2 regions of the Oceanobacillus sp. HCA-5259 genome follow, and region 2 is predicted to be linked to the other one. Evidence: riboswitches for the same ligand, from Rfam matches in the RefSeq annotation. Region 2 holds a riboswitch; the other holds the start of a gene.
What was found. Region 2 has a riboswitch for lysine ahead of dapA (4-hydroxy-tetrahydrodipicolinate synthase). Riboswitches for the same ligand answer to the same signal wherever they lie in the genome.
Positions count from the first base shown of each region.

Region 1: linked by a shared signal. The riboswitch ahead of WKU33_RS08060 (Na+/H+ antiporter NhaC family protein) and the one ahead of dapA (4-hydroxy-tetrahydrodipicolinate synthase) in region 2 are both predicted to bind lysine.

Region 1 is NZ_JBBKBV010000010.1:66,528-72,982, forward strand. Features, by position in the region: gene WKU33_RS08050 (methionine/alanine import family NSS transporter small subunit) at 1-43, opposite strand, end outside; gene WKU33_RS08055 (sodium-dependent transporter) at 43-1,587, opposite strand; gene WKU33_RS08060 (Na+/H+ antiporter NhaC family protein) at 1,825-3,378, opposite strand; lysine riboswitch at 3,516-3,691, opposite strand; gene yunB (sporulation protein YunB) at 3,734-4,513, opposite strand; gene WKU33_RS08070 (YunC family protein) at 4,572-4,880, opposite strand; gene WKU33_RS08075 (bifunctional metallophosphatase/5'-nucleotidase) at 4,949-6,352, opposite strand.
Region 2 is NZ_JBBKBV010000004.1:11,119-17,573, reverse strand. Features, by position in the region: gene WKU33_RS03500 (TPM domain-containing protein) at 1-591, shown strand, start outside; gene WKU33_RS03495 (SPFH domain-containing protein) at 628-1,635, shown strand; gene WKU33_RS03490 (PcsB-like coiled-coil domain-containing protein) at 1,699-2,952, opposite strand; gene dapA (4-hydroxy-tetrahydrodipicolinate synthase) at 3,337-4,227, opposite strand; lysine riboswitch at 4,322-4,503, opposite strand; gene rocF (arginase) at 4,771-5,673, opposite strand; gene WKU33_RS03475 (ornithine--oxo-acid transaminase) at 5,801-6,455, opposite strand, start outside.

The sequences.
Region 1 (6,455 bases), on a different contig from region 2:
TAATAATTCCAATAATCATCACTATGATTGCTGAAGCACTCATTATCTTGCCTCCTCGTCGTCATAATAGTTCTCATCTTTGTTAATTTCAACGTTTGCCTTCCATTTCGTCAAGGAGAGTAGTATCCCAATTATCAGTGCTGCTGCAGCAACAACCCAGCCTCCAAAGAATATAAACGTATCCGTATACCCTTCATAGTTCCCGGTAGGATTATCAAATAATTTCAGCAGATTTTGCTTGAATAAACCAAACATCATATACCCCATCACAATTGGTGTAATAACTGCTAAACTAATCGTCCACCACGAACCGAGCTGAATGTCTGAAATGGGGTTTGCATGGTCTTTTAACGTTTTCAATTTCCGTAAAATCCATGCAATCAGAACAACTTCCACTAATCCAAGTAAAGCGACACCGAATTGGTTAATGAAGTAATCAACAACATCAAGGAAGAATAAACCGCCTTGAGAAGCATAGAGCAAGGAAACAATCGCTGCAACCCCTCCACCGAAGAGGACAGCTTTCTTACGGGATACATTGAATTTATCCACCATTCCTGCAACATAGGTTTCTGTAATGGATAAAAGTGAGGTTAAACCAGCCAATGTCAAAGATATAAAAAACAGGAGTCCAAATAGTTCATTCATGGCAGGAAACTCATTAATAATTGCTGGAAAAGCAACAAACGCAAGTCCAACTCCACCATCAACAACTTCATCAATGGACACCCCAGCCTGTGTTGCCATAAATCCAAGAATACCGAATACACCAATCCCGGCTAATAATTCAAATCCAGAGTTCCCAAATCCTACAATAAATGCATTGTTTGTAATGTCTGATTTTCTCGACAGATAGCTAGAATAAGTGATCATTATGGCAAATGCGATGGATAAACTGAAGAAAATTTGCCCGTATGCAGCAATCCAGACATCAGGGGATAAAATTTGACTAAAATCAGGTCTAAAAAAAGCATCCAATCCACTTAACGCTCCAGGCAATGTCACCGCACGTACTACAATGATGAGAAACACAACGACAAGTGCTGGAATAAAAATTCGATTGGCTAGTTCAATACCTTTACTAACACCGCGGTACAACACGAACAAGACAAGCGCCCAAACAATAAGCAGCGGGAATAGTACACCTGGAACCATACTTCCTATCTGACCTGGACTTTCAGCAAGCTTTAAATACTCACCGAATAAAAACCCTCCCGTATCATCCCCCCAAGCAAGAGATAATGAGAAATAGGAGTAAGAAATTGCCCATGCAATAATGACAGAGTAGTAAGTCGAAATGATAAATGCAACAAGCACGCCCCACCAACCGATAAATTCAGTTTTCTTATTCATTCTCCTGAACGTTAACGGTGCAGAACCCCGATAGCGGTGCCCCATTGTGAACTCCATAATGAGAATGGGAATCCCAGCTGTTAACAGCGCAAATAAATACGGGATGAAAAATGCACCACCACCGTTTTCATACGCTACTGCTGGAAACCGCCAAATATTCCCCAAACCAATCGCTGATCCAACTGCCGCTAAAATAAAACCAGCCCTTGTTCCCCACTCTGAACGCGCCTTCATTTTTGTACCCTCCTTTTTCACTACGATTATGAGTGCTAGTACATCATTTTTATAATATTCTTACATTTACATCCGTATTCCACCTCCATTCTTATAAAACATGATGTATTCTTATAGATATTGCGATACCTTCCTATTTAGACGTATTTTCAATTAAAAAAGCATATCCCTTTTCATATAGAAAAAGGATATGCTTTTTAACGGTCTGTAATACCCCACTGAATGAGTTTCACTTTATTAGGCTTCTCTCATTGTATTATTGCGGTGGATGATAAATCCGATAATTACAATCAATCCTAATGTAATGATTAGTGGCAGAACTATCATATCCAACACACCCATCAACAAGAATCCTAACGCCGACACACCAGCAGCAAGCAGTGCATATGGCAGCTGCGTTAAAACGTGATCAATATGATTTGCACCCGCTCCTGTTGCAGAAAGAATGGTCGTGTCAGATATCGGTGAACAATGGTCCCCAAACACGGACCCAGCTAGTACAGCTCCAAGTGTTGGAAGTAATAGTACAGGATCAATCACCATCACAACTTCAGCACCAATAGCAAGCATAATGGTAAATGTTCCCCAAGAAGTACCGGTTGCGAGTGCCATTAAACCGGAAATAATAAAGAACAACACAGGTAAGTACATCGAACTAACATTTGCTCCATGAAGCAACTCTGCTAAATATGTTCCCGTTTCAAGGGATGAAATAATCGATCCGATCATCCATGCGAGTATTAGTATATAAATCGCAGGCAACATCGATTTCATTCCTTGGACAAAAATATTCCCGATGTTTGCTTTTGGCGGATCATGCATCACATGTAGAATAAGTCCAAGCAAGACCGCAATTGCTCCCCCAATCAAGAGAGACAGATTCACGTCAGTATTAGCAAACATAGAAAGGATGGTTACCTTACCTTCTGTTGCGATTGCACCTGTAATTAGCATCATTGATACAGTCGCTACGACAAGCACAACAATGGGTAAAATCAAATGATAGACTTTTCCTTTTGGATGGGCCTCAACCGTATCACCTAAGTCACCAGGGACCTTACTATTAGTTGGATCGATCAATTCACCTGTTTTCATTGCGCGCTTCTCATGTACCCGCATCTTTCCGATATCCATTTTCAAATAAGAAACAAGGAACACAAGTAAGATTGCTGACAAGGCGTATAAATTCATTGGAATCATTTTAATGAAAGCTTCCATTGGCTGAATACCCGTGATACCATTTGCTACAAAAATGGAGCTTAACAATCCAATAATAAATGCACCCCAACTGGAGATTGGCGAAAGCACAGTCATTGGAGCAGCAGTAGAGTCAATCAAATAGGCCAATTTCGCACGGGATATGTTGTGCCGATCTGTTACCGGCCTGGCAATTTGTCCAACTGCTAAACTGGCAAAGTAATCATCGATAAAAATAATAACACCGAGAACTCCTGTCATTAACTTTGCACCTGTACGAGTCTTTACATGTTTTAACATCCATTCTCCAAACGCCCGACTACCACCGGATCCTTGAAGAAAGGCCGTCATAATTCCCAATAAGAGCAGGAATGCAAGTAAGAATAGATTATCAACGTTAAGGGAACCATCTACCACAAATATTTCATAGAATACGAGCCATACTTCCTGCAAGGAATCTAGTATGTTGAATTCATGTATGAAAAAAGCACCCAAAACAATTCCTGCCCCTAAAGAAAGCAGAATCCGTTTCGTGACAATGACGAGCACGAGCATTACAAGTGCAGGAATAAGGGAATAAAAAGTACCTACCATTTCGTCTTTCCTCCATTTTAAAAATTTCATAGCATAGAGTACAAGTTGAACGAATGGAAGGTACATATTCACATAAAAAAACAATGATAGAAAATAACCCATCATTGTTTCTTTAACAATATACGTTATCCTCCATTTCGATCAGTAGTTCTCCATGCAATGTATTAGCATGACAGTATGCCCCTTATTCAAAGACATACCAGCAAATAATAAGTTGACGCTTATTACGCTTCGGCAAACAATCCTTTCACTAACATTCAACGTTGTCATTCTCCTGTTGGCTACTCATATTACTCGCACCTCTACCTCACCGATCAAAAAGGCGACTATTCAATTCTGAACCTACTATACTAGATTATTCCGCATTCTGCAAGTCCCGGCCGATTTCATTCCTTGGGACGGCAATCGATGGACCGGAATTGCCTCCATAAAAATCAGGTACATCTCCAAGTATTGCACCCCCATCAATATAGATTTCTGCAGTTACTGTCGTCACTTCCGAAGTGAATGGAATAATGACTTGTACATCTGCTTCCACATCCAAATAAAAGGAAATCCATACCCCGTTAATACCGAACTCTGTCTGTTCCCTTGTAATATTGGTTCGCACTGTGCCAATCACTTCCAAATTAATCGGTACTTTCGGTCCGAGATTGGCTAAAACGGTGTTCCCTGTAACTTGCCCTAAAGGGATTTCTACTAGGGTAGGATCATCATTAATACGATCCGTTGCCCCTTCCTCATACGGGAAAGGCTCTTCATCATCATGGAAGATCGGATCTCCCCGATTTAAACGGTGAAAGTATTCCTCTACCCGATTGGTTGCATTCCGAGTTATTTCACTCATAGCTGCTGGATCCACGGAATAAGCGGCAACATTTCCATTATTATCATATGTAATATTCGCTATATCTGAAAAATTATAGTCCTCCGTGAAACTAACTGCACGATTAATCGCCCGGGTAGCGAATTCATTCGTCTTTTCCGTTGCAATCTCCATTAACGTTGGCTTAATTCCCTTATCGATAACCATAATGCTCACAAGAATCGATATCGTAAAGATAATGACTGTAAGTATCAATATGATTTGCGCTGGAGGTGAGCCAAATTTTCTAGGGATACGTCTCTTCCGCATGTAAAAACCCCCTCACATCATGCTTATGCAACGATGCAAGGGGTTAGACGTGCTAAACTTATGAAATAAGAAGAAGAGCCTCCCTTCCCGTCATTCCTTCTCTCCAGCCGTATTCTTTCGATGCATCCGTAATTTTCTCGAGTGGAGCAGCGAGTAATTGGTCAATCGTCCGCACGCCTATCGCTCTCCCTGCAATTACCTCCCTTTCCCGCAACTTCGGAATCTCATTGAAAATATCCACATCCAGTGCAGCACACATAATATAGCCGACTTCGTTTGAAACCGTGAGTAATGTCGTCTTTGGCAGTTCGACACTTACTGCTGTGAACTGCATCCCTTCAATTTCAATTGGATTAACAGTAATCATCTCCGGATGCCTCCTTTAGTTACATAATAAAGTATGCAAAAGCAGGCTCCTCTGTCACAATCGGCATCTTAAGGCTGCGGTGTTTTATTTCTTAACGTATCGAGTAATAAATCCCTTAAAAATTCAGGTAGGAAATATTGTTTCATTTCTGATTTGGCAATTTCAGGGAGAAGGCGACCGAAAGTAAATGTATCGGCAGTAGCAATGCGATATGTTTTCTGCTTTTCCACAGCTGAACCATCACAGAACGTTACCCCAGTCACTGCTTCCGTTCCGTTCGCCCGTAGTGTCGTAGATATGGATAACCCAGCAAAAAGCATTCTGCCAATGACTTTCCCGCGGAAACCGAATCCTTTCAATTGAATCTCCATGAAATCTTTCTTCAAGGAAGCACGGATCACTTCAATCAATTCATCTCCCCTCAAATGCACGACAACTGGGTTGATCGGATGCGGACAAATCCGGTGGATATCACCGTAAGTGACCATTCCTTTTGGCAAGCCGTCAAGCAGAAGTCCAGCATTCAACAAAGATGCATCAGCATCCGTCCATTTCCGTACTGTTTCCGTCAAATCTTGCATCATCGGCACATCGCTAAACCAGTCCGCTTGAAACCCTTCTTCTAGATAAACAACTTCTGTTCCCAATATTCCAGAAGCTTCTTTTTCCAATTCAGTAAGCAGCCCTCTCGTATCTTCATCTTCGGGATAGCTTGATACATCTGTTGTATAAGCCTCTTTATGGATGAGCTCCTTTTTATCATGATCATATGTTAAGATAACTTCGCCAACATACATACAATGCTTGCCAGCAGCAGTGAGAAGACTGTTGTTCACATATTCACCGGTCCGCAACAGATGGTGAGTATGCCCTCCAATAATAACGTCGATATCCGGGAATTTCCGCGCAATCGCTTCATCTTCACTAATTCCTAAATGGGATAGAAGAATGATAATATCCGCTTCTTTCTTTAAAGAGGCCAGCTGTTTTTCCAACTCTTCAAAGGGGGAAGTTAGGTACCAGCCGAGTAGCCCGTAAAAAGCATTGAACGGAGCAGTAAGCCCGATCATTCCGATCCGTACTCCCGATTCCGTCTGGATAATTCGAGTATCGTGCAGCCATGCAGGTGGATTATGTTCTTTATGCTTCAAGTTCGCACAGACAACTTCAAATTCCGCCCCGTCGTATAAATGATATAAATCATCATGGGATAGTGTAATCCCTTCGTTGTTCCCAAGTGTGATGACATCATAACCGACCTCGTTTAAAAGCTTCACATTCGCCTTTCCCATCGAAGCCTCCGATATTGGATGAACACGGTCCATATGGTCACCAACATCAACTAAATAATGGGCATCCTCCCGAGCGATACGATTCTTTTTCATATCCTTTAAATAGCCAGCTGTCCGCGGCCACTGGCTGAAATCACTATGCAAATCATTTGTATAATAAAAATAAAGTTTTTCCTTCATAAATATTGCTCCTTAGCCTAAACCGTCCATAATCAAATGGATTCCTATAAGAAACTATATCAGCGATTCCTCCTGATGCAAACTATTTTGCATATTCATTATG
Region 2 (6,455 bases):
ATCGAGGGTAAATCACTAAAGAGGTATACACAGGACATTTCCGATGAACTAGAAGAAAAACTGAACCGCGCAGAAGATAATATGGTCATCTTAACTATTTATATAGAATCAAGCGCGGATAGGGAAGCTTATATCGCAGGGTTCGGAAAGGGAGAGGAATATGTAGACGATGCAAGAATACAATTAATTCTCGATCACATTATCCCTGACTTGGCGAATGACGATTACTTTGAAGCTTTTGAGCTATTCTTTGAGAAATCCGCTGAATATTTGAATATTCGCCCCGGTGTAAATCCGGAATCTATTTTCTTAAATACGTATCTTCAACTTGGGGTTGCTATTACTCTAGGTGGATTAATCGTATTTATCATGGCATATTCCTCAGGGGGAAAAAGTACAGTAACAAGTGGAACATATTTAAATCGGAATAACTCGCGAATCGTCAGGAAGCATGACCGCTATCTCCGTAAAACCGTCACAAGAAAAAGAAAACCGTCAAATAATAGCAATAGCGGTGGCGGCGGTGGATTTGGTGGTGGCGGTGTCACCCGTGCTGGCCGCTCGCATAGTGGCGGCGGTAGGAAATTTTAAACAAATAATTATACGTAACGAGAAAGGACGGATTCCATGTCTTTTTTTAGAAATCAACTAGCAGACGTTGTGGAATGGCAAGAATTTAGAGATGATATGATTTTTTGGAAGTGGCCGAACCGGGAGATTAAAAAAGGCAGTCGCCTAATGATTCAACCTGGTCAAGATGCAATTTTCTTTAGTAATGGAAAAATTGAAGGGATTTTTGAAGAGGATGGGGAGTATAATATTGAATCAGAAATCATTCCTTTCTTATCAACTTTAAAAGGATTTAAATTTGGCTTTAATTCCGGACTGCGTGTCGAAGTCCTATTTGTTAACACGAAACAATTCACGGTGAAATGGGGAACGAAAAACGCAATCAACATCCCTTCCCCCTCCCCCGCTTTACCGGGTGGAATTCCAATCCGGGCGAACGGGACATTTAATTTTAAAGTAAATGATTATGTGAGATTAATCGAAAATGTAGCAGGTGTGAAAAAGAAATATCTCGTGGAAGATGTAAAAATCCGGATTACTACCGTGCTGGATCAACTCTTAATGAAATGGATTGCGCGTGAAGGGAAGGATATGTTTAATCTGCAAGCAAATTCATTTGAAATCTCACAGGGCATCCAGGAAGACCTTGATATGGAAATCTATGATTTAGGGCTTTCCATCACTGGATTTAATGTAAACAGCTTTAACTATCCAAAAGAAATTCAGGATATGATTACGAAAGCTGCTTCCCAGGGTATGGTTGGTGACGTTGCGAAATATCAACAACTTGAAATGACTGACGGTATAGCCTCAGGTAAGGTAAAAAGTGGCGGAACCGCATCCGACATGGCCGGGATGATGATGGGCATGAACGTTGCAAGTGAAATGATGAAAAACATGAAACAAATGAATCAACCGGACCAAAATCAACAACAGGAGCAACAAAATCAGCCAGCAGCGAATAACCAGTCAACTGGCAATTCAAGCAAGCCCAACTTCTGTCCAAATTGCGGGCAGAAAACAGATGGAGCAAACTTCTGCTCGAACTGTGGTCAAAAATTGTAATAGAAAAGGTCGGCACCAAGATGCCGACCTTTTCTTTGTTTTTTTATATAGGAGCACTTGTTATTACTGAATCGTTACTTTCACCGTGCGTACGCCCCAGCTTGTTGCTTGCTTTTGCGTTGGGACGAATACATCTATTTTATTTCCACGAATTGCGCTTCCTGTATCTCCTGCAATCGCATGGCCGTATCCTTCCACATGAACGATACTTCCAAGTGGAATGACACTTGGATCAACTGCGATTACCTTCGCATTTGGATTCGCCTTTAAATCGATTCCTGTACTTGTTACACCAGAACAGCCGTTACAGTCTGCTGTATAAGCGGTAGATGTAACTGTGAATGACTTATTATCAGATTCGCTTGGCTTTGGCGTTGGTTTCGATTCCGGTTTATTTACAGCCGGTTCTTCCTTTTTCACCTGAACCGGTTTGCTTTCTTTCTGTTCCTCTTTTTTCTCTACTGATTTCGTTTTAACCACTGCAGCTTGGGCTTGTTCTTCCTGTTTCGCTTTCTCAGCAGCTGCTAGTTTAATCTCTTCTTGGCGCTCACGTTCTGCCGCTTCTGCTGCAGCAATTTCTTTTTTCACTGTATCTTCCATTGTTTTTAAACGTGTATCTTCCCCTTCTAATTGCTCGACATAAGCAACTAGTTCCTGGCGCTTATCATTTAAAGACGCTTTAACCGTCTCTTGTTGCTGCTTTTCCTGTTCAATCTGTGCACGTTCTGCTTCTTGCGCTTCATGCATTTGGTCTAAATCATTCAGCTTTTCAAGTGTTGAGTGCTGATGCGCTTCGACAAGTTCCATATCAGCTTCAAGCTGTTCCATCAACATCGCATCCGAATCCATTACTTGATTGACTGCAGTTACGCGGCTAATGAAGTCTCCAAAGCTCTGGGAGTCAAAGATCACTTCAATATAATTAATTAGCCCGCCTGATTTCTGGTAGGATGATGCTCTTGTTTTCAACAAGTCAAAGCGTTCTTCAATACTTGCATTCAATCGATCGATTTCTGCTTGGAGGGTGTAAATCTCTTCTTTCGTAGTTTCAATCTCATATGTAATTTCCTCCACTTTTGCCTCTTTCTCTTGTAGAAGGTCATCTAACCGATTGACTTCCTCGTTCAATGCTTTCATATCGTCATAAAGTTCATTGATTTTCTGTTCCCCAGCTGATAAGTTGTTCTGGATTTCTTTTCTCTCTTGTTGGATCTCCTCTAAATCACCCTTGCCACTTGCATGGACTTGTAAATGAAAGGTGCCTTGGATAAATAATAGAGAAGCTATCAAGGTGACGATTGTTATCTTTTTCCTCAACCTTTTTCCCCCATTTCCATAGATTTCTAATTCGCAATCTATGGTTGCAGTATAACATCCAATCGTAACAAAAAGATTATGCTTAGATTACAATTAGATTTCAGGAGAAATTTACATTGAAACAAAGACGGAAACGCCCTTGCAGGTTAAGAACGCGATTCGTTACGCGGGAGCCTGGTACTGCGATTACTCGTCCCTCCGTAGAAGGTTTGCCACTAAGCTAGCACATCTAGTAGTCGCAGCAACGTACAAACTGTTACTCTCGGGCTAGTGCTAACAATTTCAGTTATCCTCAGCATCTTCATTTTACAAGGAACCTTAATAATTCCCTAAAGTTAAAAAGCTAAGGAAAAATAAATTCTCCTTAGCTTTAACATATTTCTATTAATTTTCTACAGTATTTGTTTGGAAGTTTGCTAGGGTTTGCGTGAGATTTGCTTTTTCTACATCTGATAATGGGATGAGTGGTAAGCGGACACTTCCAACGGGTACGTTGATTTCATTCAATGCTTCTTTTACTGGTGATGGGCTTGGAGCCTGGAATAAGGCTTTTACAACCGGCACGATGCGACGGTGGATTCCAGCAGCTTCTGTAACGTTACCATCAAGGAAGTTTTGGACCATCGCTCGCATATCTTTCCCAATCACATGAGCTGCGACCGATACAACGCCCGTTCCACCAATAGAAAGAATTGGTAACGTCATGCCGTCATCCCCGCTATATACACTGAAGTCATCTCCAGTTTCTTCAATGATCTGAGATACTGCATCAAGATCTCCGCTCGCTTCTTTTACAGAGACGATGTTATCAACTTGGGACAAGCGGATAATCGTTTCAGGAGTCATGTTGACAGAAGATCTTCCTGGAATATTGTAAAGCATGACTGGTAAAGATGTGGACGCTGCAATTTGGCTGAAATGTTGATATAATCCCTCTTGAGAAGGTTTATTATAATATGGTACGACAAGCATAATTCCATCAATGCCAATCGATTCAACTTCTCTTGTCAGTTCAATGGAGGCTCTCGTATTATTCGAGCCTGTTCCGGCAAGCACCGGTACTTTGCCATTTACTTCTTTCACTACATATTTAAATAGTTCAACCTTTTCTCTCGTCGTTAATGTCGGTGATTCACCGGTTGTCCCGGCCACAACTAAACCATCAGTTCCTGTATCGAGTAAATGTTCAATTAGCTTTGACGTTCTACCATAATCTACTTCTCCGTGTTTATCAAAAGGTGTCACCATTGCTGTTAGTAATCTACCAAAATACATTTATTTCACATCCCTTTCTTTTTTACCATCAATAAAAGCAAAAAAGCAATAACGGTTTGGGCCGCTATTGCTTTTCGAACGATGGATTGTTCTTTCGCTTGATAGCTCCCCATATAGTTGCCTATATGACAGATCTATACCTATTCGATATAGACCCAGCATCCGGAATTAATGAGCTTCCTTCTGCTTCGGCAATTCCCCCTTTCCATATGGTTCACTGGGTCTCATTCACCCTCCACATATGTACTAATGGTCACTGCAACCTCTATCCTTACTTTATCGTTTATAAAATAAGAGATATTTAATTGTTTTCACTACTATAACAAAGACTGTAAGAAATAACAAGTAACAGCAGCTCTTTACTGCTATATTTATGTTATTTGCACCCTAACCGTGCATCTTTTATACAGGAAAACATCATCTAGTCGTTTTTTCCTTACTGAGTATTAGTTGAATAAATTGGGCCGTTACTGGCTGTTGAATCTCTCACTTAGGATTTGCAATTATTCTGATGTTACAATGGGAATTTTATAACCAATTACTCTAGGATAGGATTCGTTCACCAAATAATGATCCAATTAAGTCAACTGCCAATGTCCCCGTTTTATTTCGCTCATCAAGAATTGGATTGACCTCTACAAATTCAGCGGATGTAATTTTACCAGTTTCCGCAAGCATCTCCATGGCAAGATGAGCTTCACGGAACGTTACCCCGCCTGGAACTGGAGTGCCGACACCCGGTGCGTCCAAGGGATCTATTGCATCGAGATCAAAGGAAAGATGCACCCCGTCTACCCCCTGCTCTTCAAAATATTGATTCGTATCTTCAATAATCTGAGGCATGCCGATTCGATCAATTTCATGCATCGTGTACACTTTGATTCCTTTTTCTTTAATAAAATCTTTTTCACCAGGATCTAGGTCACGCGCACCGATGATAATAATATTTTCTGGTTTTACTTTTGGAGAATATCCACCAATTTCAGTGAGACTTTCTTCGCCATAGCCTAACGATGCAGCAAGTGGCATACCATGGATATTTCCGGATGGAGACGTCTCAGGAGTATTCAGATCTCCGTGGGCGTCATACCATATAAGGCCAAGATTTTTATAAGATTTAGCTACCCCTGCTAATGTACCAATAGCCATACTATGGTCACCGCCTAAAATAAGCGGAAAAGAATCCTTTTGTATAACTTCTTCAATCTGGATCATTAACTGTTCACTTGCTTTATAGACCGCTTCCAAGTTTCTGATTCCAGTTTTCGGATCTGTCTTTAGTTTATCTCTACCAATCTGGATATCTCCTAAATCTTTAACGGTGTATCCCCTATTCTCAAGCCTTTCTATGATACCGGCATAGCGAATTGCACTGGGGCCCATATCGACTCCGCGCCGTAATTGACCAAGATCGATCGGCATTCCGATAATTGATATATTTCTCATGTGAAAAACCTCCAGTTGCCTTTTAAATATGTAACAAAAGCTCGTATATCTCTATATATATTTTCAAAATAGAACTGGAACATAACCAGTCACACATTCGTTATGTTCCAGCCTAGTGAAAATTTCTCTATTTACTTAATACGTTATGAATGCGTTCTAGTGCCCAATCTAGGTTTTCTTTGGTGATTATTAATGGCGGTGCGAAACGAATTGTATTCTCGTGGGTCTCTTTACAGAGAATTCCCTCTTCTTTTAGTGTCTCACAGAACCCCCGGACTGGGTGGTTAAACTCGACACCGATAAAGAGTCCTCGCGCCCGCACTTCCACTAAATCCGGATTATCGATTTTTCGTAATTCTTCAGCGAAATATTTACCGAGCCGAAGAGAGTTCGTTACAAGATCCTCTTCCTCGATGACATCAATCGAAGCAATAGAAACCGCACAAGCAAGTGGATTACCACCAAATGTGGAACCGTGGGATCCAGGCGTAAATACATCCATGATTTCTTTGTTCGCAGCAATCGCAGAGACTGGCATAACACCACCGCCAAGCGCTTTACCCATGACATAAATATCCGGTTCTACACCTTCCCATTCACAGGCAAACATCTTCCCTGTCCGGCCTAAACCAGTTTGTACTTCATCAGCTATAAACAATACATTATTCTCATCACAGATCTTACGGATTTCACGTAAATAACCTTCTGGAGGAATTATGATCCCTGCTTCCCCTTGGATTGGTTCAACAATAATCGCTGCCGTGTTTGGGGTAATTGCTTTG